3 regions of the Pseudomonas sp. DCA-1 genome follow, and region 3 is predicted to be linked to each of the others. Evidence: predicted binding sites of a transcription regulator. Region 3 holds the regulator's gene; each other region holds the start of a gene.

Region 1 (7,513 bases), 2.9 Mb from region 3:
CCGGTTCCGGTGCTGGCCGAAGAAGAGCGTCATTACCTGCAAGGGTTCCTGCTGGGCCTGGACCAGGCCCGCGCTGAGGGCGTACCCCGCCTGCCGGCCAGTGCGCCGCTGGCTGCCAACCGTCGTTTGTTTGTCGACGGCTTGCTGGCCGGGCTGTTCGCCCAGCCTGCAACTGCACCCATCGCAGCACAGGCCGCGCCATGGCATCAGGTGCTGTGGGCCTCGCAGACCGGCAATGGTGAGCAACTGGCCGAACGCTGTGCCGCGCGCCTGCGCGATGCCGGTCTGAACGTGCAACTCAGCTGCCTGGAGGCGGTCAGCCCAAGCCAACTGCAGGGTGTTGCCAGTGTGGTGTTGATCGCCAGCACCTTTGGCGATGGCGACGCGCCCGACAGCGGCGCGGCATTCTGGCAGGCCTTGCAGGGCGAGGAGGGCGCCCACTGCGCCGGGCTACCCTATGCCGTACTGGCCTTGGGCGACTCCAGTTACGACCAGTTCTGCGGTTTTGGCCGCAAGCTCGACCAGCGCCTGGCCGAGCTGGGAGGGCAGCGCCTGCTGCAACGGGTGGACTGCGAGCCAGACTTCGACGAAGCCTTTGCCAGTTGGCTCGAAGCGTTATTACCTGCACTGGGCACTGCCGCGGCGCCACCTCCGGCGAGTGAACCTGCACCCGTATCGGCCTTCAGCAAGCAGCAACCCTGGATGGCCACCGTACTGGAAAATCGCCTGCTCAATGGCCCCGGCGCCAGCAAGGAAACCCGCCAGCTGGTCTTCGACCTGAGCGGCAGCGGCTTCAGTTACGCTGCCGGCGATGCCCTGGGCGTATGGCCGCGCAACTGCCCGGTCCTGGTAGAAGAACTGCTGACGCTGATGCAGCTCGATGGCCAGGCGATGGTCGAGCTTAAAGGTCATTGCGCCATGCCATTGGCCGAAGCCCTGCAAGCACATCTGGAAATTGCCAAGGTCACTGCGCAACAACTGCAGGCATTTGCCAGCAATGCGCCTGACCTGCAGCGGTTGCTGCAGCCTGAATGCAAGGCCGAGCTGCAAGATTGGCTGTGGGGCCGGCAGTTGGTCGATGTGCTGCGCGCCTTCCCCCAGCAGTTGCCGCTGGCTAGCTGGCTGGAACTGCTCAAGCCATTGCAGCCGCGGCTCTATTCGATCAGCTCCAGCCCACTGGCGCACCCAGGCCAGGTGCATCTGACGGTGTCGACGGTGCGTTATGGCGAACGTAAAGGCGTGTGCTCAAGCTACCTTGCCGACCGTGCGCAGGTGCAGAAAGTGGCGATCTTCCCGCAGGTGTCGAAGCACTTCCGCTTGCCCGAGGACGACAGCGTGCCGGTGATCATGGTGGGCCCTGGTACTGGCATTGCACCGTTTCGTGCGTTCCTCGAGGAGCGAGAGGCACGGGGGGCAAAAGGTGACAACTGGCTGTTCTTCGGTGAGCAGTACGCAGCGACCGACTTCTATTACCAGGAGCAGTTGCAGGCCTGGCAGGCGGCGGGGCACCTGCGGCTGGACACGGCGTTCTCGCGGGACCAGGTCGAGAAGATCTATGTGCAGCAGCGCATGCTCGAGCAGGGTGCGCAGCTGTGGCAGTGGCTGCAGGCGGGGGCGTATTTCTATGTGTGTGGCGATGCGCAGCGTATGGCCAGGGATGTGGATGCGGCGTTGCGGGTAATCGTCGCCGAGCATGGCCGGATGGATGCGGCGGCGGCGGCGGTGTATGTCGAAGGCTTGAGCAAGGCCGGGCGTTATCGGCGCGATGTGTACTGAAGTGCTCCAAAATGGGGTGTTGTGCCCTTGGAATGTGCATTGGATGGGCTGACCCCTTCGCGGGTGAACCAGTGGAGGCCAGTGTAGGAGCGGGTTTACCCGCGAAGAGGCCGGCACAGGCAACCCAGACAACCCGATTGGCACGCTCCCTGCTTAACCTCGAATACAACAAAGCCCACTGATCAACGGCGATCAACCCGGGCCCCCCACCGTGATGAATACAGGCAAAGGCGCCTGGAGCTTCGGCTCCAGGCGCTTTTTTTTTGATCGAGGATCGGCTTATGAAGGCAACAGCGAGCAGCGGGCAACGAGAGCGACTGGTCATCGTCGGCAACGGCATGGTCGGCCACCATTGCGTCGAACAACTGGTCAGTCGCGGCGCCCTGCAGCGCTTCGAGGTGCGGGTATTTGGCGAAGAGCGCCAACGCGCGTATGACCGCGTGCACCTGTCCGAATACTTCGGTGGCAGCTGTGCCGAAACCCTGGCCCTGTGTGAGCACGATTTCTATGACGCCAATGGCGTGCACCTGCACCTGGGTGAAGCCGTGCTGGAGATCGACCGTGAGCGCCGCGAAGTCGTCACTGTCGAAGGTCGCTATGGCTACGACCAACTGGTGCTGGCCACCGGCTCCTATCCCTTTGTGCCGCCAATCGAAGGCTCCAGCGGCAATGCCCGCCTGGTCTACCGCACCCTGGACGACCTCGATGGCATTCGTGCTGCCGCAGCCGGTGCCCGCCGAGGGGTGGTGGTCGGCGGTGGCCTGCTTGGCCTGGAAGCGGCCAACGCCCTCAAGTCGCTGGGGCTGGAAGCCCACGTGGTGGAATTCGCCCCACGGCTGATGCCGGTGCAGCTGGACGGCGAGGGCGGTGCCGCGTTGAAGGCGCAGATCGAAGCGCTGGGTGTGGGGGTGCACCTGTCGCGCGCCACCCAGTCGGTCAGTGCCGGTGAAACCTACCGCTACCGCATGAACTTCGACGGCGGTGAGCACCTGGAAACCGACCTGATCGTGTTCTCCGCCGGTATCCGCCCACAGGATGCACTGGGCCGGGGCTGCGGCCTGGACATTGCGGCGCGCGGTGGCGTGGTCATCGACAACCACTGCCGCAGCAGCGACCCACGCATCTTCGCCATTGGCGAGTGCGCCTCGTGGAACGGCAGCGTGTTCGGCCTGGTCGCCCCGGGCTACAGCATGGCGCGCAACTTGGCTGGGCTGCTGATGGGCGAGGCGGCGGTGGCGTTCACCGGCGCCGACATGTCGACCAAGCTCAAGCTGCTGGGTGTGGATGTCGGTTCGATCGGCGATGCCCACGGTGCCACGCCGGGCGCGCGCAGCTATCGCTTCATCGATGAAGCCAACAGCGCTTACCGCCGTTTGGTGGTGGATGCCAGCGGCAAGCACGTGCTCGGCGCGGTGCTGGTCGGCGACAACAGCTATTACGACACCCTGTTGCAGTACGCCCAGAACGGCATCGCCCTGCCGGCCGACCCGGCAGCGCTGATCTTGCCACAAGGCGGTGGTGCGCCGGCCCTGGGCGCCGATGCGCTGCCCGACAGTGCGACCATCTGCTCCTGCCACAACGTCAGCAAGGGGGCGGTGTGCGCCGCGATCGACAGTGGCTGCAGCGACCTCGCTGCGGTCAAGGGCTGCACCAAGGCCGCAACCGGCTGCGGCGGTTGCGCGGCCCTGCTCAAGCAGGTCTTCGAGCACGAACTGACGGCCCGCGGTGTGGCGGTGGACAAGAGCCTGTGCGAGCATTTTGCCTACACCCGGCAGGAGCTGTACGGGTTGGTGCGGGTGGAGGGTATCCGCACCTTCAGCGAACTGCTCGAGCGCCATGGCAAGGGCCATCTGGGGTGTGACATCTGCAAGCCGGCGGTGGGCAACATCCTTGCCTCGTGCTGGAACCAGCCGATCATGGACCCGGCGCTGGTACCGCTGCAGGACACCAACGACACCTTCATGGCCAACATGCAGAAAAACGGCACCTATTCGGTGGTGCCGCGCATTCCCGGTGGTGAAATAACCCCCGACAAGCTCATCGTCATCGGCCAGGTGGCCAAGAAATACGACCTGTACACCAAGATCACCGGTGGCCAGCGCATCGACCTGTTCGGCGCCCAGTTGCACGAGCTGCCGCTGATCTGGGGCGAACTGATCGAGGCCGGTTTCGAAACCGGCCACGCCTACGGCAAGTCGACCCGCACGGTGAAGTCGTGTGTGGGCAGTACCTGGTGCCGTTACGGCGTGCAGGACAGTGTCGCCATGGCCCTGCGCCTGGAAGACCGCTATAAGGGCCTGCGCAGCCCCCACAAGCTCAAGTTCGCGGTATCGGGTTGCACCCGTGAATGCGCCGAGGCGCAGAGCAAGGACATCGGCGTTATCGCCACCGACAAGGGTTGGAACCTGTACGTGTGCGGCAACGGCGGCATGCGCCCGCGGCATGCCGAGCTGTTCGCCACCGACCTGGACGACGAAACCCTGGTACGCCTGATCGACCGCGTGCTGATGTTCTACATCCGCACGGCCGACAAGCTGCAGCGCACCTCGGTGTGGCGTGAAAACCTGGAAGGCGGGCTGGACTACCTGAAGCAGGTGATCATCGACGACAGCCTGGGCCTGGCGGGCGAGCTGGAAGCGCAGATGCAGCATGTGGTCGACCAGTATGAATGTGAGTGGGCCAATGCCCTCAATGACCCGGAGAAGCTCAAGCGCTTCCGCACCTTCGTCAACGACCGTCGTGCTGACCCGGACGTGCACTTCGTGCGCGAACGCGAACAACGCCGGCCCGCTGCACCGCTGCACCTGATCCCAACTGTCGAGGAGGCTGTCTGATGAACCTGGCCAATGCTGCTGTGAACACGCAAGAAAACTGGCAGGCGGTGTGCCAGGCACAAGACCTGGTGGCCGACTCTGGCGTCGTGGTTTGGCTCGATGGGGCCCAGGTGGCGTTGTTCTACCTGCCGGGGCAGGCGCAGCCGTTGTACGCAGTGGACAACCGTGACCCGCGCTCCGGCGCCAACATCATCGGCCGTGGGCTGGTGGGTAGTGTGCAAGGTGAGTTGGTGGTGGCAGCGCCGCTCTACAAGCAGCACTTCAGCCTGCTGAGTGGGGAGTGCCTGGAGGATGCCGGGCAGAGGTTGCGGGTATGGCCGGTGCGGTTGAAGGGTGAGGCGGTGGAACTGGCGGTGGCTTGATACCCCTTTGCTGCCTGTGCCGGCCTCTTCGCGGGCAAGCCCGCTCCCACAGAGTCTGCACCGTCTTCAAATACGGCGCTGGGCGAGCTGGCGCGGCTTTGTTGAATTGCCGACGAAGCCTGCTTTTCTCGGTATTTCCGCCAGATCCTCGGACTGCCGCTCGGGTCATCCCGCCGCCAGCAGCGCGACCCGGATACGCCGCAGGTAGCGATGCGGTAAGCTTGCTGCCATGAACCTCGACACCCGCATCAAATACCGCCACCTGCTGTGCTTCCTGGAGATTGCCCGGCAGGGCAGCCTGGCCAGGGCGGCCGATAGCCTGTCGATCAGCCAGCCGGCGATTTCCAAGACCCTCAAAGAGCTTGAGGACCTGCTCGAGGCGCGCCTGTTCGAGCGCAGCCGGCAGGGTGTCGAGCTGACCCCGGCCGGCACCCGCTTCATGCGTTACGCCGGGCCCAGTGTGCAGGCACTGCGCGATGGCGTCAGCAGCCTGCGCGGTGAAGCGCGGGCGCCGTCGCAGGTGCGCATTGGTGTGCTGTCCACGGTCGAAGGCCTGCTCATGCCCGAGGTGCTGTGCCGCCTGCATCAGCGCCATGAAGCGCTGGTGATCAGCGTGGTCACCGGGGTCAGCGCGCAGTTGCTTGGCCAGCTTCACCTGGGGGAGCTGGAACTGGTGGTGGGGCGCATGACCGACAGTCCGCAAATCCAGGGGTTGTCCTTCGAGCACCTGTACAGCGAGTCGATGAGCCTGGTGGTGCGCCCGGGTCACCCGCTGCTGGCCTGCACACCCGTGGAGCGGGGGCAGGTGGGGCGTTACCCGCTGGTGCTGCCACCCGTCGGCACCACCATCCGCCAGCACGCCGACAGCCTGTTTGTGCAATGCGGCATCCAGATGCCGGCGCAGCGCCTGGAAACCCTGTCGCTGGCCCTGAGCCGGCGCTATCTGCTGGGCAGCGATGGCCTGTGGGTGGCGCCGCGTGATGCCGTGCTGCTCGACCTGCGCCGTGGCGAACTGGTCGAGCTTGACCTGGGTGTGCGCGAGCCGGGAGGGTCGGTGGGGATTTGCCGCAATGCCGCCTTGCCGTTGAGTTTGCCGGGGCAGTGGGTGGGCGAGGTGCTGCGGGAGGTGGCGGGGGAATATCGAGAGGGTCGGTATCCTTGAGGTTTTCCGAGGCCTGCCTGCCCTGATATTTCCGCCCTCAGAACCCGCAGAAATAAAAGGCCACAAAAGCCCGGCGAGCCCGGCACAAAGGGTCAATACTGGCCAATGGCTGTAAAGCTTCGATGAAGAAGCTTTTAACGACTGAACTTCCTTACGAAAACCCGCTCCTATGCCGGTAGCCATTGGTCATGGCCGCCTGCTAAGCTCGCGGCTTTACCCTGATTGCCCTTATGGCGCATGAACAAGGAAATAGCATGAAACAGCATCGTTTGGCGGCTGCGGTTGCCCTGGTAGGCCTGGTACTGGCTGGCTGCGATCAACAAGCCAGCAGCCCCGAGCTGAAGACTCCGGCGCAGAAAGCCTCCTACGGTATCGGCCTGAACATGGGCAAGAGCCTGGCTCAGGAAGGCATGGAAGACCTTGATTCGAAAGCAGTCGCCCTCGGCATCGAAGACGCCGTTAGCAAGAAAGAACAACGCATCAAGGACGAAGAGCTGGTAGAGGCCTTCACCGCATTGCAGAAACGCGCCGAGGAGCGCCTGGCCAAGGCCAGCGAAGAAGCCGCCTCCGCCGGCAAGAAGTTCCTCGAAGAAAACGCCAAGAAGCCAGGCGTGGTCACCACTGCCTCGGGCCTGCAGTACGAAGTGGTCAAGAAGGCCGACGGCCCGCAGCCCAAGCCGACTGACGTGGTCACTGTCCACTACGAAGGCAAGCTGATCGACGGCAAGGTATTCGACAGCTCCGTCGAACGTGGCAGCCCGATCGACCTGCCGGTTAGCGGTGTGATCCCAGGTTGGGTCGAAGGTTTGCAGCTGATGCACGTCGGCGAGAAGTACAAGTTGTTCATCCCGGCTGAACTGGCCTATGGCGCACAAAGCCCAAGCCCGCTGATCCCGGCCAACTCGGTACTGGTGTTCGATCTGGAACTGATCGCCATCAAGGACCCGGCCCAGTTGCAAGGCGCCGAGCCGCAAGCCGAAGCCCCTGAAGAAGCACCTGCCAAGTAACATTGGCTGGTTGTCGAAAACGCCCCACATTGATGGGGCGTTTTCGTTTGTGCCGATTGGACGAACCTGCAACAGCTGATACTGTCCGAAGAAATGCAGCGTGAAGAAGTAGGATGTTTCTGACGCAAATCGTTTGCGGCGCAGGTAGCCATGGCGTGAAACGACTGTGTAAAAAACGCCCGATCTGACTGGGCCCCTTGCCTGGCAGGCACCTGGGGTCGGAAACCTCGCCCTGTTCACAAGGTTATCCACAATAAATGTGGATAACCTTTTCCTCTCGGAGGCTCCATGAGCGCACCCTGGAATTTTGCCCGTTTCCTGCCATTGGCCGAGCGCCTGCTCAGCCGAGGTCGGTTGCCGGCCTTGCTGTTC
Region 2 (7,513 bases), 490 kb from region 3:
AGCTCGACCATGGTATCCACCAGGCCCAGCGGGTTGCCCGCCTTGAAACGCTCATACACCTGGCCCAGTTGCAAGCGGTCTTCGACATTGCCTTCGAAGCGCAGTTTGCAGCCGGTGGCCGAGATATCCAGCAGCTTGCCTCGCATGGCGCCGTTGCCCTTGAGGTGAGCACCGTCGAGGATGATGTCGACCAGCTGCGATAGCTTCAGTGCGGCGCGGAAGGCGTTGCGGCGCTGGTGGTAGGTCATCTCTTGCGGTAGGGCGCCGCTGTAGCAGCGATGGCCGTCGACCTCGCTGATTTTCAGCTCGTGATCGCACTCCCAGGCGATGCGCACACCATCGTGGAAGCCTTCGACGCGGAAGTGCTCGCCGTTCTCGATGAATTTCTCGCCGTCACGGGGGATCATCTCGTCCAGTGCCAGGGTGTTGCTTTCGCGGTCCACGCGCACCACATAGCTCTGGAAGCGCTGGCTGCGGTCATGGAAGGTGATGATCAGGGGGTCGTGGCTTTCCTGCAGCTGCCGCAAGTTGGCCGCAATCTCCAAGGGGGTGCTCAACACCTTGGGTGGCTGCGGGGCATCGGATTCATTGAACACAGCTTATCGTTCTCCAGGCAAAAGCGACACACGCAAGTAACGGCATTTTGCCACTATGTTCTGTGCCTTGATAGAAAAATCACACTTGGCTGAGCGCGCGCGGCTTGGCCAGAGGCGAGGTGCTGCCACGGCTGTCGTAGAGTGAGGGCGAATCGCCGCCCTGAAGGATGCGGATCTGGTTGTTGGTGACGTGTTGCTGCACCTGGATGATCCGGCCATTGGTCTGGTTGACCTGCTGGCAGTCGTCCATCAGTTGCGACAGCATGTCGAGCCGCTGCAGCATCACATCACCATGGGGTGACTGCGCGGCTACAGCCTGCACACCGGTGCGGTCGGCACTCAGGCCCAGGCTGCCGAGCAATTGGCTGCGGCGCTGGCCGTGCTGCTCGAGCAAGATGATCAACGACTGCTTGCGCGCCAGGATTTGCTCCAGCAGCGGCATGTCGCGGCCATGCAGGGCAATTGCTTCCTTGTGCAGAAGGTCGAGCAGTTCCTGCATCGGGGCAATGTCATCTTCGATCAGTTGCAGCAAGGTGGTGTCGTGCATGGCTAACTCTTGGCTTTTCTAGCGTCCGTGAAGTCAGCGCGCCGTACGGTCAGCGCTGGGCTTCGAAATCAAGCAGTTTGCTGGCGACCCGGCTGGCATCGACCTGGTAGCTGCCGTCGGCGATTGCCTGTTTCAACTCGGCCACGCGGGCGCTGTTGACCACCGGCTCGTCGCGCAGCTTGTCGCTGATCTTCTGCAACTGCTGGGCCTCCTGGCTGAGGTGTACCGCTTCTCCGCTGGCGCTGGTGGCGCTTGCCGCTTCCTGGCTGGCTGCCGGTTTTTCGGCGCTGCCGGACGCGGTATTGCCGCGCACGCCGCCCGTGACGGACGGAGAGTTATTCAAACGACTGAAGTCGATGACCATGATCAGAAACCTCTGGGTATTTGGACGCTTGCCTTGTTTTCGGCCAACCCGATATAAACTTTAGGCACAAATGCATTGCCGCCTGTCGGCAAGCCCGCGAACCCGTGTTCTGACACAGTTTAGGAAAAGCGGTTCCTCACTGCCAGCGCAATCTGGTGGCTGGCCTACATACTGACCTCGACCTGGCCAGGCCCGGTCACCCTGGCCTTGACCACGCGTTTGGAGTTGAGGTTGCGTACCCGGATCTGCTCGCTCAGGCCGCCCTTGCTCAAGGCTTCGCCCGGCATGCGCACGCTCAGGCCACCACTGCGGGCAATGATCACCACATGATCACCCTTGCGCACCACCTCGGCCTGTTTCAGGTGTTGCGGGGTGAGCACCTGGTCGATCACCGTGGGGCGCAGCATCTTCATGCCCACCGCCTGGTCCAGCTCGGTCAGAAAGCCCTGGCCCAGGGTGCCGACGTCTCGCTCGCGCAGGGCCACGTCACCTTCGCCGACCGTGTTGTCGCGCTTGAGCGGGCGGGTTACCACTACCACGTCGCGGAAAAGTCGCACGGTGGCCGGTACAAATACCGTCCACGGTGCTGCGCCGTTGCAGCGTATCCTTACCGTCACCCGGCCCAGTGGCTTGGCCGGGCTTTCCAGCGAGGCGTCCAGCTGCTGGCTGCACAATGGCATGCGCAACCGTGGGTCCAGCGGGTTGACCTGGATTTCATAGCGGCCGGCAGTCTGGGTGGTGGACAGGTAATCTTCAACGGTGAATTCAAGAAACCCTTGGGTGACACCGATAAGCTGTTCAGGCAAGGTGAACGCGTCCGCTACCGTGCGAACGCCGGGCATCAGCAGGCACAGCGTGGCCAGCGGGCCAGTCAGCAGGCGTGTCAATCGTCGGGAAAATGTCGTTTTCGTGTGCATGACACTCAAAAAAGCAAAGCCCGTGCCGACTCGCTACCTGAGTTGCAACGAAAGGCTGAAACGTTAAGGAGTCTGGCATGGCGGGTGTTATGGATTCGGTCAACCAGCGCACGCAGCTGGTGGGGCAGAATCGCCTGGAATTGCTGCTGTTCCGCCTCAATGGCGAACAGCTTTACGGCATCAATGTGTTCAAGGTCAGGGAAGTACTGCAATGCCCTGCACTGACCTTGCTGCCCAAGGCGCACCCTGTGGTGCGTGGCGTTGCCAATATTCGCGGGGCGACCATCCCGATCCTCGACTTGTCGATGGCCACCGGGTTGCGACCGCTGCAGGAAGACACACGCAACAGCTTCGTGATCATCACCGAGTACAACACCAAGACCCAAGGCTTCCTGGTGCATTCGGTGGAGCGCATCGTCAACATGAACTGGGAAGAGATTCATCCGCCACCCAAGGGGACCGGCCGTGATCACTACCTGACCGCGGTCACCCGGGTGGATAACCGCATGGTCGAGATCATCGATGTGGAGAAGGTGCTGGCCGAAGTGTCGCCGTCGTCCGAGTCGGTATCGGCCGGTGTGATCGATGCCGAGGTGCAGGACAAGGCGGTGTTGATGCGGGTGCTGACCGTCGACGATTCGTCGGTGGCGCGCAAACAGGTCAGCCGTTGCCTGCAGACCGTCGGGGTCGAGGTGGTGGCGCTCAATGATGGTCGTCAGGCGCTGAACTACCTGCGTCAGCTGGTGGATGAGGGCAAAAAGCCTGAAGAAGAGTTCCTGATGATGATCTCGGACATTGAAATGCCGGAAATGGACGGCTATACGCTAACGGCGGAGATTCGCAGCGATCCGCGCATGCAAAAGTTGCACATCTGCCTGCATACTTCGCTTTCCGGGGTGTTCAACCAGGCAATGGTCAAGAAGGTCGGCGCCGATGACTTCCTGGCCAAGTTCAAGCCGGACGACCTGGCCCAACGGGTGGTCGACCGGATCAAGGCAGCGCATTGAAGCAGCCGGGGGGCATGCCCCCGGCACCAGTGATTGAAAAGAGGCGGCAGTAGTGTCTACGGGTAATTTGGATTTCGAACAGTTCCGGGTCTTCCTGGAGAAAGCCTGTGGCATCCTGCTTGGCGAGAATAAGCAGTACCTGGTTTCCAGCCGTCTCAACAAGCTGATGGAACAACAGGGCATCAAGAGCCTGGGTGAGCTGGTGCAGCGCATTCAGGCCCAGCCGCGCGGCGGCTTGCGCGAGCAGGTGGTCGATGCCATGACCACCAATGAGACCCTGTGGTTTCGCGACACCTATCCGTTCGAAGTGCTGAAGAACAAGGTGATCCCCGAGTTCATCCGCAACAACCCCGGCCAGCGACTGCGCATGTGGTCGGCGGCCTGTTCGTCGGGGCAGGAGCCGTATTCCATCTCGATGGCAATCGACGAGTTCGAGCGCAGCAACCTCGGCCAGTTGAAGATGGGGGCGCAGATCGTCGCCACCGACCTCTCCGGCACCATGCTGACCAACTGCAAGACTGGCGAATATGACAGCCTGGCGATTGCCCGCGGCTTGTCCCAAGAGCGCTTGCAGCGCTACTTCGACCCCAAGGGGCCGGGGCGCTGGGCGGTCAAGCCAGCGATTCGCAGCCGTGTCGAGTTCCGCTCGTTCAACTTGCTCGACAGCTATGCCAGTCTGGGCAAGTTCGACATCGTGTTCTGCCGCAATGTGCTGATCTATTTCTCGGCGCAGGTGAAGAAGGACATCCTGCTGCGCATTCACAGTACCCTCAAGCCAGGAGGCTACCTGTTCCTCGGCGCCTCGGAAGCGCTGAACGGCTTGCCGGACCATTACCAGATGGTGCAGTGCAGCCCGGGGATCATCTACCAGGCCAAGTAAGCAAAAAGGCCGGCATCGAGAGATGCCGGCCTTTTTGTTTGCCCTGTCTTCGTAGGAGCGGGTTTACCCGCGAAGAGGCCGGCCCTGGTGGCCAATTTCCACCCGCCGTTCACCGTTGCGGCCGCTACCGTATTCGCGGGTAAACCCGCTCCTACACCGGATCGGTGGTGGACACACACCGGAGGTTGGGCGCAGCCCGCCGTGTAGGAGCGGGTTCACCCGCGAAAGGACCGGGCCTGCTGGCCATTTACCACCCGCCGTTCACCGTTGCTGCCGCTACCGTATTCGCGGGTAAACCCGCTCCTACACAGATTGGTGGTGGGCACACATCGGAGGTTGGACACTGCCCGCCGTAGGAGCGGGTTTACCCGCGAAGAGGCCGGCCCTGCTGGCCAATCCCCACCTGCTGTGCACCGTTGCTGCCGCTACCGTATTCGCGGGTAAACCCGCTCCTACACAGATCGGTGGTGGACACACATCGGAGGTTGGACGCAGCCCGCCGTAGGAGCGGGTTTACCCGCGAAGAGGCCGGCCCAGCTGGCCAATCCCCACCTGCCGTTCACCGTTGTCGCCGCTACCGTATTCGCGGGTAAACCCGCTCCTACACAGATTGGTGGTGGGCACACATCGGAGGTTGGACACTGTCCGCCGTAGGAGCGGGTTTACCCGCGAAGAGGCCGGCCCAGCTGGCCAATCCAATCCCCACCCGCTGTGCACCGTTGCTGCCGCTACCGTATTCGCGGGTAAACCCGCTCCTACACAGATCGGTGGTGGACACACATCGGAGGTTGGACGCAGCCCGCCGTAGGAGCGGGTTTACCCGCGAAGAGGCCGGCCCAGCTGGCCGATCTCCACCTGCCGTTCACCGTTGTCGCCGCTACCGTATTCGCGGGTAAACCCGCTCCTACACAGATCGGTGGTGGACACACATCGGAGGTTGGACGCAGCCCGCTGTAGGAGCGGGTTTACCCGCGAAGAGGCCGGCCCAGCTGGCCAATCTCCACCCGCCGTTCACCGTTGTCGCCGCTACCGTATTCGCGGGTAAACCCGCTCCTACACAGATCGGTGGTGGACACACATCGGAGGTTGGAGCCGGGCCGCTGTAGGAGCGGGTTTACCCGCGAAGAGGCCCGCCTAGGAAAACACTGACGTCAATTTTTTGTTTTGCCGCTTTTGCCGCCTATCAATTGCCGCTTTTGTCACCTCAGGCGGAAGGCCTTTGCCGCTTTTCTGGCATCAATCTGATAGTACTCTCCCGGTAAACCCCATAAATACGGGCTTTTCGGTGGTTGGCACAGCCCTTGCTATACCTTGCTCAACGAAATTCCGGTCAACCTCTAAAGGTTTCCCTGACATGAGCATCAGCTTCGACAAAGCGCTTGGTATTCACGAAAAGGCTCTGGGCTTCCGCGCCCAGCGCGCTGAAGTGCTGGCCAACAACATTGCCAACGCCGACACGCCCAACTACAAGGCGCGTGACATGGACTTCGCCTCGGTGCTCGCAGCCGAAAGCGACAAGCAGCAGAGCGGCGGCCGCTTCAGTCTTGACCGTACCAACAGCAGGCACATCGAGGCTGAAGGCCTGGCCATGGCCGATGAAACCCTCAAGTACCGCACGCCGCTGCAGCCGTCGATCGACCAGAACACCGTGGATGCGCAGATCGAGCAATCGAACTACACGGAAAACGCGATTGGCTTCCAGGCCAGCTTCACCTTGCTCAACAGTAAATTCAAAGGGCTGGTTTCCGCCCTGCGGGGAGAATGACCATGTCCCTTTCCAGTGTCTTCAACATTGCCGGTAGCGGCATGAGCGCACAGAACACGCGTCTGAACACCGTGGCGTCCAACATCGCCAACGCCGAGACCGTGTCTTCGAGCATCGACCAGACGTACCGCGCCCGCCACCCGGTGTTCGCCACCACCTTCCAGAACGCCCAGGCCGGCAGCAGCCAGTCGCTGTTCGAAGACCAGGGCGAGGCAGGGCAGGGCGTGCAGGTAAAAGGCATCGTCGAAGACCAGAGCACCCTGGAAGCACGCTACGAGCCGAACCACCCGGCGGCGAACAAGGACGGCTACGTCTACTACCCGAACGTCAACGTGGTCGAGGAGATGGCCGACATGATCTCCGCCAGCCGCGCGTTTCAGACCAACGCCGAACTGATGAACACGGCCAAGAGCATGATGCAGAAAGTGCTGACCCTTGGGCAGTGATAGGAAGCCGACATGACCACCACCAATTCCACTACAGACGTCGGCAGCGCGTACCTGACCTCGCTGCAGAAGCAGACGTCCAAGACTGACAGCTCTACCGGTGCCGCCGGCAGTGCGCTGGGCAAGGACGCGTTCCTGCAGTTGCTGGTTACCCAGATGCAGAACCAGAACCCGCTCGACCCGCAGGAAAATGGCGAGTTCGTGGCCCAGTTGGCGCAGTTCAGCAGCCTGGAAAGCATGCAGTCGCTGAACGACGCAGTGACCTACATCGCGGCCGGGCTGCAATCTTCCCAGGCCTTGCAGGCCTCCTCGCTGGTCGGGCGCAATGTCATTGTCCAGACCGACAAGGCCGTGGTCGATACCAGCAAGGACATGAAGGGCTCGGTCAACCTGACGTCGTCCAGTACCTCCACCTCGGTGGGGATCTACGACAAGGACGACAAGCTGGTGCGCACCATCGAGCTCGGTACCCAGAAGGGTGGCAGCATCGACTTTACCTGGGATGGCCTGAACGATGACGGTGAAGTCGCGGCCGCCGGGACCTACACCTTCAAGGCTACTGCCTCGATCGATGGCAAGGCCACGGCCATGACCACCAACCTGCCGGCTTCGGTTACCAGTGTGACCATGGGTACCAACGGTTCGGAGATGACGCTCAACCTGGCCGGGCTGGGCAGTGTTGCGCTTTCCAAAATCCAAAGCATCGGCATCTAGGGCCTGAGCAAAACGACAGGAGTTACACATGTCTTTCAATATCGGCCTTAGCGGCCTCTATGCAGCAAACAAGGCCCTGAACGTTACTGGCAACAACATTGCCAACGTTGCCACCACCGGCTTCAAGTCGTCGCGTGCCGAGTTCGCCGACCAGTACTCCAACTCCATTCGCGGCACTAGCGCGGGCAAGACCGTGATCGGCACCGGGGTAAAGACCGCCGCGGTTTCGCAGCTGTTCACGCCAGGTAATATCAACGCCACCGGCCAGGCGCTGGAC
Region 3 (7,513 bases):
CGGCCAGGTCGGCAATGGGTCCCAACAACTCGCTTTCCACGCGAATCGCTTCCGCGAGCGAGCGGTTGGCGTTGGTCAGAGGGTGTCGCCGGCGGGTTTCCGAGAAACGTTTGAGAAGGACCTCTTCATCGGCATCCAGGTACAACACGTCGCACTGGATGTGCCGGGCGCGGGCTTCTTCAAGCAGTTCAGGGAAGCGTATCAGGTGGCTGGGCAGGTTGCGCGCATCGATTGACACCGCCACCTTGGGCTGCAGCAAATCGGTGTTGATCAGTGCATTTTCCGCCAACTGCGGCAGCAGCCCAGCGGGCAGATTGTCGATGCAATAAAAACCGCTGTCTTCCAGGACATCGAGGGCGGTGCTCTTGCCGGAGCCGGACCGGCCGCTGACGATGATCAGGCGCATGTTCAGTGCTCGTTCTGTACGTCCAGGACAACCTGGAACAGAGCCTCATTGCTGGTGGCCGCGCGCAGCCGATCACGAACCTCCTTGCGATCGAGCATGCTGGCGATCTGACGCAATAGCTCAAGATGGGCATCGGTGGCCGCTTCGGGCACCAGCAGCACAAACAGCAGGTCCACTGGCGCGCCATCGATGGCGTCGTAATCAATAGGGGCTTCCAGGTGCAGCAGAGCGCTGACTGGAGCTGAGCATCCTTCAAGGCGGCAGTGCGGGATGGCGATGCCATTGCCGAATCCGGTAGAGCCGAGCTTTTCCCGGGCTACCAGTTTTTCGAAGACGTCCTGCATCTCCAGTTCTGGCACTTGGTCGGCGATGACAGTGGCGACCTTTTCCAGGGCGCGCTTCTTGCTGCCGCCCGGCACGTTCACGAGGGAACGGCCGGGGGTCAGGATGGTTTCAAGTCGGATCATGGATGAGGGGGATCAGCGGGCAGCTGCACCTTGCAGCAGGCTTTGCTGTTTTTCCTTGTGTTTTTTCAGTTGGCGGTCGAGCTTGTCGGCCAAGGCATCGATCGCTGCATACATGTCTTCGTGTTCGGCGTTGGCTACCACTTCGCCGCCGGGAATCTGCAGGGTCGCCTCGACCTTCTGCTGAAGCTTCTCGACTTTCATGATTACCTGCACGTTGGTGATCTTGTCGAAGTGACTCTCCACGCGGGCGAGCTTTTCAAGCACGTAATCGCGCAGTGGCTGGGTGACTTCTACATGCTGTCCACTGATATTGACTTGCATACAGCTTCTCCTTTGTTGCCCGTGCATAAAGAGGCAGGTCTTGCACCTGCCACGAAAACGCTGTGGCTCATCTCAGGGGCTACATCAGTCGCTTGCGTTCGCTCGACGGTGCGATGCCGAGGGACTCGCGGTACTTGGCGACGGTGCGACGGGCTACCTGGATGCCTTGTGCCTCCAGTAAACCAGCGATCTTGCTGTCACTCAATGGCTTTTTCTGATTTTCCGCCGCAACCAGTTTCTTGATGATCGCGCGGATCGCCGTGGACGAGCATTCTCCGCCTTCGGAGGTGCTGACATGGCTGGAGAAAAAGTATTTCAGTTCGTAGATACCGCGCGGGGTGTGCATGTATTTCTGCGTGGTAACCCGCGAGATGGTCGATTCGTGCATGCCTACTGCTTCGGCAATGTCATGCAGTACCAACGGCTTCATCGCTTCGTCGCCGTGGTCGAGGAAGCCGCGCTGGTGCTCGACGATCTGCGTGGCCACCTTCATCAGGGTTTCGTTACGGCTTTGCAGGCTCTTGATGAACCAGCGCGCTTCCTGTAGCTGGTTGCGCATGAAGGTGTTGTCGGCGCTGGTGTCGGCACGTCGCACGAAGCCGGCGTACTGCGGGTTGACGCGCAGGCGTGGGATGGCTTCCTGGTTCAGCTCTACCAGCCAACGGTCGCTGTCCTTGCGCACGATGACGTCGGGCACCACGTACTCGGGCTCGCTGGACTCGATCTGCGAACCAGGGCGCGGGTTAAGGCTTTGCACCAGTTCGATGACCTGGCGCAGCTCGTCTTCCTTGATTTTCATCCGCCGCATCAGCTGGCTGTAGTCACGGCTGCCGAGCAGGTCGATGAAATCGGTGACCAGACGCTTGGCTTCGGTCATCCACGGGGTTGTAGCGGGCAGTTGGCGCAGTTGCAGCAACAGGCATTCGCCGAGGTTGCGAGCACCGACGCCAGCCGGCTCGAACTGCTGGATGCGGTGCAGTACTGCTTCGACCTCGTCCAGCTCGATATCCAGCTCCGGGTCGAAACCGGCGCAGATTTCTTCGAGGGTGTCTTCCAGGTAGCCCTGCCCGTTGATGCTGTCGATCAGGGTGACGGCAATCAAGCGGTCGGTGTCGGACATCGGCGCCAGGTTCAACTGCCACAGCAGGTGGCTTTGCAGGCTCTCGCCGGCCGATGTGCGTGTGGTGAAGTCCCACTCGTCGTCATCGTTGCTCGGCAGGCTGCTGGCGCTGGTCTGGTAGATGTCTTCCCAGGCGGTATCGACCGGGAGCTCGTTGGGGATGCGCTCGCTCCACTCACCGTCTTCCAGGTTGTCGGCGCTGACGGCGCTTTCCTGGAAGCTGTTGTCCTGAACTTCGGCGGCCGGCTTGTTCTCGGCGTTGTCGGCCATCGGGTCGCTGTTGTCGAAGTCTTCGCCGTCTTCCTGACGTTCGAGCATCGGGTTCGACTCCAGCGCTTCCTGGATTTCCTGTTGGAGGTCCAGGGTTGAGAGCTGGAGCAGGCGGATGGCCTGTTGCAACTGAGGAGTCATCGTCAGTTGCTGGCCCATTTTTAGGACGAGCGATGGTTTCATGGCAGGGGCTTAATACCTTGTTCGCCGGCGCGCATGCGCCATCCACTACACGAGGGCGCCGGAGCGCCAGATCAAGCAAGTTTTATGCCTTAAATTGTAGCGTTTGCCTAGAGTACCGTAACAACTTTACCCGCAGTCTCACGGCTGTTAGCCAGTACTTCAGGCGCTTGCCGGGTCAGAGGCGGAACTCATGGCCCAGGTAAACTTCTTTGACCAGATCGTTTGCCAGGATGGTTTCTGCGTCGCCTTCAGCGATCAGTCGGCCATCGTTGACGATGTAAGCGGTTTCGCAGATATCCAGCGTTTCACGCACGTTGTGGTCGGTAATCAGTACACCGATACCCTTGGCCTTGAGGTGGTGGATGATCTGCTTGATGTCGCCAACCGAAATCGGGTCGACACCGGCGAACGGTTCGTCCAGCAGGATGAACTTGGGCGCTGTCGCCAGGGCGCGGGCAATCTCGACGCGGCGGCGTTCGCCACCGGACAGGCTCATGCCGAGGTTGTCGCGGATGTGGCTGATGTGGAACTCCTGCAGCAGGCTTTCCAGCTCTTTGCGGCGGCCGTCCCGGTCGAGATCCTTGCGGGTCTCGAGGATGGCCATGATGTTGTCGGCTACCGACAGCTTGCGGAAGATCGAGGCCTCCTGCGGCAGGTAGCCGATGCCGGCGCGGGCGCGGCCGTGCATGGGCTGGTGGCTCACATCGAGGTTGTCGATCAGTACTCGGCCCTGTTCGGCCTGGACCAGCCCGACAATCATGTAGAAGCAAGTGGTCTTGCCGGCGCCGTTGGGGCCGAGCAGGCCGACGATCTGGCCGCTGTCGATCGACAGGCTGACATCACGTACTACATGCCGCCCCTTGTAGCTCTTTGCCAGGTGCTGGGCTTTGAGGGTTGCCATTTACTCGGCCTTCTTCTTGGGCTGGATCACCATGTCGATACGCTGACGTGGTGTTGTCACGTTGCTACCGCGACCGGCGGTCGCCACCTGGGTCTGGGTGTTGTAGACGATCTTTTCGCCTTCGGTGGTGTTGCCTTCGTTCTCGACCTTGGCGCGGTCGGTGAGAATTACCAGGTCCTTCTGCGCCTGGTACTGGATGGTCACGCCCCAGCCTTTCATCTTGTCCGGCTTGGCTGCGCTCTGCTGCTGCTCGAAGTAGGCCAGGTTGCCCACCGAGGTCACCACATCGATGTCGCCGGAGGCGGAGCGGGTGATGGTCACGGTGTTGCCTTTGATCATCATCGAACCTTGGGTGATGATCACGTCACCGGTATAGGTGGCCACGCCTTGCTTGTCATCCAGGTGAGCCTGGTCGGCCTGGATGCGGATCGGCTGATCACGGTCATTCGGCAGTGCGAAGGCGCTCGCGCTTCCCAGTGCTGCGCTCAGGCTGAGCAAAAGGGGGAGAGTTTTAACGAGCCTCATACTGTCCTCTTACGTTAGAGAGCAGGTCCATCCTGCTTTCTTTCAAATACGCTTTCATTCCTTTGCCCGTAGTTGTGCCACCGGCGCCGTCGATTCTAACGGCTTGCTCGGTCTGCGCATATTGCTTCTGCGGGAACACGGTCATGCGTGAACTGGTAATGATGGTTTCACGCTGCTTTTCGTCGGTGCGCGCAATCCGTACGTTGTCGATCAGTTCGACCTCGGTGCCGTCCGGATTGACCTCGGCACGGGTGCTCTGCACGTGCCACGGGTATTCGGTGCCGCGGTACATGTGCAGATCCGGCGTAGTCAGCAACGTGATTTCGCTGGCCTTGAGATGCTCGACCTTGTCGGCGGTCATTTCGTACTGCAGCTTGCCGTCAGGCAGGAACTGCACACTGTGGGCGTTGATCGCATAGTAGTCGATGGCGCTTTCGTCTACCTTGGCCACCGGCTTGTCGAGGAAGCTTTCCGGGCTGACATTCCAGTAGCCGACCGCCGCCAGCAGGGCGGTAATCACTGCTAGCAGCGCAATAGTGCGGGCTTTCTTGCTGAACATGGGCAGCCTTACAGGTAATTGGCGTTGGCAGCGTCCAGGGTGCCCTGGGCCTGCATGATCAGTTCGCAGAATTCACGGGCTGCGCCTTCGCCACCGCGCGCCTGAGTCACGCCGTGGGCGTGCTGGCGAACAAACGGTGCGGCGTTGGCCACGGCCATGCCCAATGCCACCCGGCGAATGACCGGCAGGTCGGGCAGGTCATCGCCCAGGTAGGCTACTTGATCATAGCTCAGGCCCAGCTCCGCAAGCAGGCCGTCAAGCACGACCACTTTGTCCTCGCGGCCCTGGTACAGGTGCGGGATGCCGAGGTTCTTCGCCCGGCGCTCGACTACAGGGGTTTTGCGCCCGCTGATGATCGCGGTGGTCACGCCCGAGGCCATGAGCATCTTGATGCCCTGGCCGTCGAGGGTGTTGAACGTCTTGAACTCACTGCCGTCTTCGAGGAAGTACAGGCGCCCGTCGGTGAGCACGCCATCCACATCGAACACTGCCAGCTTGACGGCTTTGCCCCGTTGCATGAGGTCCTGATTCATTCCATCGCTCCTTACATTACACCGGCGCGCAGCAGGTCGTGCATGTTCAGGGCGCCGGTCGGGCGGCCCTCGCGGTCTACCACCACCAGCGCGCCGATCTTGTGGTCTTCCATGATCTTCAGGGCTTCGGCAGCGAGCATTTCGGCGCGGGCCGTTTTTCCGTGCACGGTCATCACCTGGTCGATCAGAGTGGTGTGTATGTCGATGTTGCGGTCCAGGCTGCGGCGCAGGTCGCCGTCTGTGAATACCCCGGCCAGCGTGCCGTCGGCTTCGACGATCACGGTCATGCCCAGGCCCTTACGGGACATTTCGAGCAGTGCCTCTTTGAGCAGGGTGCCGCGGGCAACCTGGGGCAACTCGTTGCCGCTGTGCATCACGTTCTCGACCTTGAGCAAAAGGCGGCGGCCCAGTGCACCACCCGGGTGCGAGAAGGCAAAGTCTTCAGCGGTGAAGCCGCGGGCCTCGAGCAGGGCGATGGCCAGGCAGTCACCCAGCACCAGCGATGCCGTGGTAGAGGAGGTAGGGGCGAGGTTCAGCGGGCAGGCCTCTTGCTCGACGCGGGCGTCGAGGTTGACCTCGGCGGCCTGGGCCAGGGGCGAGTCCGGGTTGCCGGTCAGGCTGACCAGCTTGATGCCCAGGCGTTTGATCAATGGCAGCAGGGTGACGATTTCGGCTGTGCTGCCGGAATTGGACAAGGCAAGGATGACATCATCGCGCGTGATCATGCCCATGTCGCCATGGCTGGCCTCGGCCGGGTGGACGAAAAACGCTGGCGTACCGGTGCTGGCCAAGGTGGCGGCGATCTTGTTGCCGATGTGCCCGGACTTGCCCATGCCGACCACGACGACCCGGCCCTTGCTGGTCAGAATCAGTTCGCAGGCTTTGACGAAATTGTCGTCGATGCGCGCCAAAAGGGCCTCTACGGCCTCGAGTTCCAGGCGCAGGGTGCGTTGGGCGGATTGGATCAGCTCGCTGGATTGGCTCATGTCGAAAAAGCAATGCCTGAGGAAAAGGCGACGATTATACGCGCAATGATGAAAACCCTCACCTCCTCGATTGCTGTAGCGAATACCACCAAAGCCTGTCCCGGTGCTGAACGACTGCTTGCCCGGCCTTGGGGCGGCGCTGTCAGCGGTGCTATAGTTCGCCGCTATTCGGCCTGCCGGGATGTGTGTGCCTTCCAGATGGAGGCCGGCGTCCACTAGGACGAGGCTGCATTAGCAAGGAGTCTAGATGAGTGTGGATAGCGCCTACGCGGTCGAGTTGAAGGGTGTAACCTTCAAACGTGGTTCGCGCAGCATTTTCAGCAACGTCGACATCCGCATCCCGCGCGGCAAGGTCACCGGCATCATGGGACCATCGGGTTGCGGCAAGACCACGTTGCTCCGCCTGATGGGGGCGCAACTGCGTCCCTCCAGCGGTGAAGTATGGGTGGCCGGCCAGAACCTGCCGACGCTGTCGCGCAGCGACCTGTTCGACGCCCGCAAGCAGATGGGCGTGCTGTTCCAGAGCGGCGCGTTGTTCACCGACCTCGATGTGTTCGAGAACGTCGCGTTCCCGCTGCGCGTGCATACTCAGCTGTCGGACGAAATGATCCGTGACATCGTGCTGATGAAGCTGCAGGCCGTGGGGCTGCGCGGTGCCATCGACCTGATGCCCGATGAGCTGTCCGGTGGCATGAAGCGCCGCGTGGCGCTGGCCCGGGCGATTGCCCTGGACCCGCAGATCCTCATGTACGACGAACCGTTCGTCGGCCAGGACCCGATCGCCATGGGGGTACTGGTGCGCCTGATTCGCCTGCTCAACGATGCCCTGGGCATCACCAGCATCGTGGTTTCCCATGACCTGGCAGAAACCGCCAGCATCGCCGATTACATCTACGTGGTAGGTGACGGCCAGGTGCTGGGCCAGGGGACGCCTGATGAGCTGATGGGCTCGGACAATCCACGGATCCGCCAATTCATGAAAGGCGACCCGGATGGCCCGGTTCCCTTCCACTTTCCCGCGCCTGATTACCGCGCCGACCTGCTGGGGGCGCGTTGATGCGCAGAAAATCCTTACTCGAACGTGTCCGCCTGCTGGGCCGGTCGGCAATCGACGTGCTGGCCGTGCTCGGGCGTTCGTGCCTGTTCCTGTTCCATGCGCTGGTCGGTCGCGGCGGCATTGGCGGCGGCTTCCAGCTGCTGACCAAGCAGTTGTACTCGGTGGGCGTGCTGTCACTGGCGATC

What was found. Region 3 encodes sigma-54, which starts transcription at its own class of promoters, with help from an activator protein. Its sites were predicted from a motif close to ANTGGCATNNANNTTGCTNT; they were not measured.
Region 1: the regulator sigma-54 is predicted to act here: its motif matches at 1,913-1,932, upstream of nirB (nitrite reductase large subunit NirB).
Region 2: the regulator sigma-54 is predicted to act here: its motif matches at 5,600-5,619, upstream of flgB (flagellar basal body rod protein FlgB).

The regions. Positions count from the first base shown of each region.
Region 1 is NZ_CP169881.1:4,389,224-4,396,736, reverse strand. Features, by position in the region: gene ACE4QZ_RS20740 (molybdopterin-dependent oxidoreductase) at 1-1,776, shown strand, start outside; gene nirB (nitrite reductase large subunit NirB) at 2,058-4,610, shown strand; gene nirD (nitrite reductase small subunit NirD) at 4,610-4,972, shown strand; gene pcaQ (pca operon transcription factor PcaQ) at 5,202-6,134, shown strand; gene ACE4QZ_RS20720 (FKBP-type peptidyl-prolyl cis-trans isomerase) at 6,389-7,141, shown strand; gene ACE4QZ_RS20715 (YkvA family protein) at 7,430-7,513, shown strand, end outside.
Region 2 is NZ_CP169881.1:1,972,435-1,979,947, forward strand. Features, by position in the region: gene ACE4QZ_RS09460 (flagellar brake protein) at 1-596, opposite strand, end outside; gene ACE4QZ_RS09465 (flagella synthesis protein FlgN) at 676-1,143, opposite strand; gene flgM (flagellar biosynthesis anti-sigma factor FlgM) at 1,193-1,507, opposite strand; gene flgA (flagellar basal body P-ring formation chaperone FlgA) at 1,672-2,424, opposite strand; gene ACE4QZ_RS09480 (chemotaxis protein CheV) at 2,502-3,431, shown strand; gene cheR (protein-glutamate O-methyltransferase CheR) at 3,484-4,311, shown strand; gene flgB (flagellar basal body rod protein FlgB) at 5,666-6,076, shown strand; gene flgC (flagellar basal body rod protein FlgC) at 6,079-6,522, shown strand; gene flgD (flagellar hook assembly protein FlgD) at 6,535-7,236, shown strand; gene flgE (flagellar hook protein FlgE) at 7,265-7,513, shown strand, end outside.
Region 3 is NZ_CP169881.1:1,481,492-1,489,004, forward strand. Features, by position in the region: gene rapZ (RNase adapter RapZ) at 1-406, opposite strand, end outside; gene ptsN (PTS IIA-like nitrogen regulatory protein PtsN) at 409-873, opposite strand; gene hpf (ribosome hibernation-promoting factor, HPF/YfiA family) at 886-1,194, opposite strand; gene ACE4QZ_RS07165 (RNA polymerase factor sigma-54) at 1,274-2,767, opposite strand; gene lptB (LPS export ABC transporter ATP-binding protein) at 2,943-3,668, opposite strand; gene lptA (lipopolysaccharide transport periplasmic protein LptA) at 3,669-4,193, opposite strand; gene lptC (LPS export ABC transporter periplasmic protein LptC) at 4,180-4,752, opposite strand; gene ACE4QZ_RS07185 (KdsC family phosphatase) at 4,761-5,285, opposite strand; gene ACE4QZ_RS07190 (SIS domain-containing protein) at 5,297-6,271, opposite strand; gene ACE4QZ_RS07195 (ATP-binding cassette domain-containing protein) at 6,519-7,328, shown strand; gene mlaE (lipid asymmetry maintenance ABC transporter permease subunit MlaE) at 7,328-7,513, shown strand, end outside.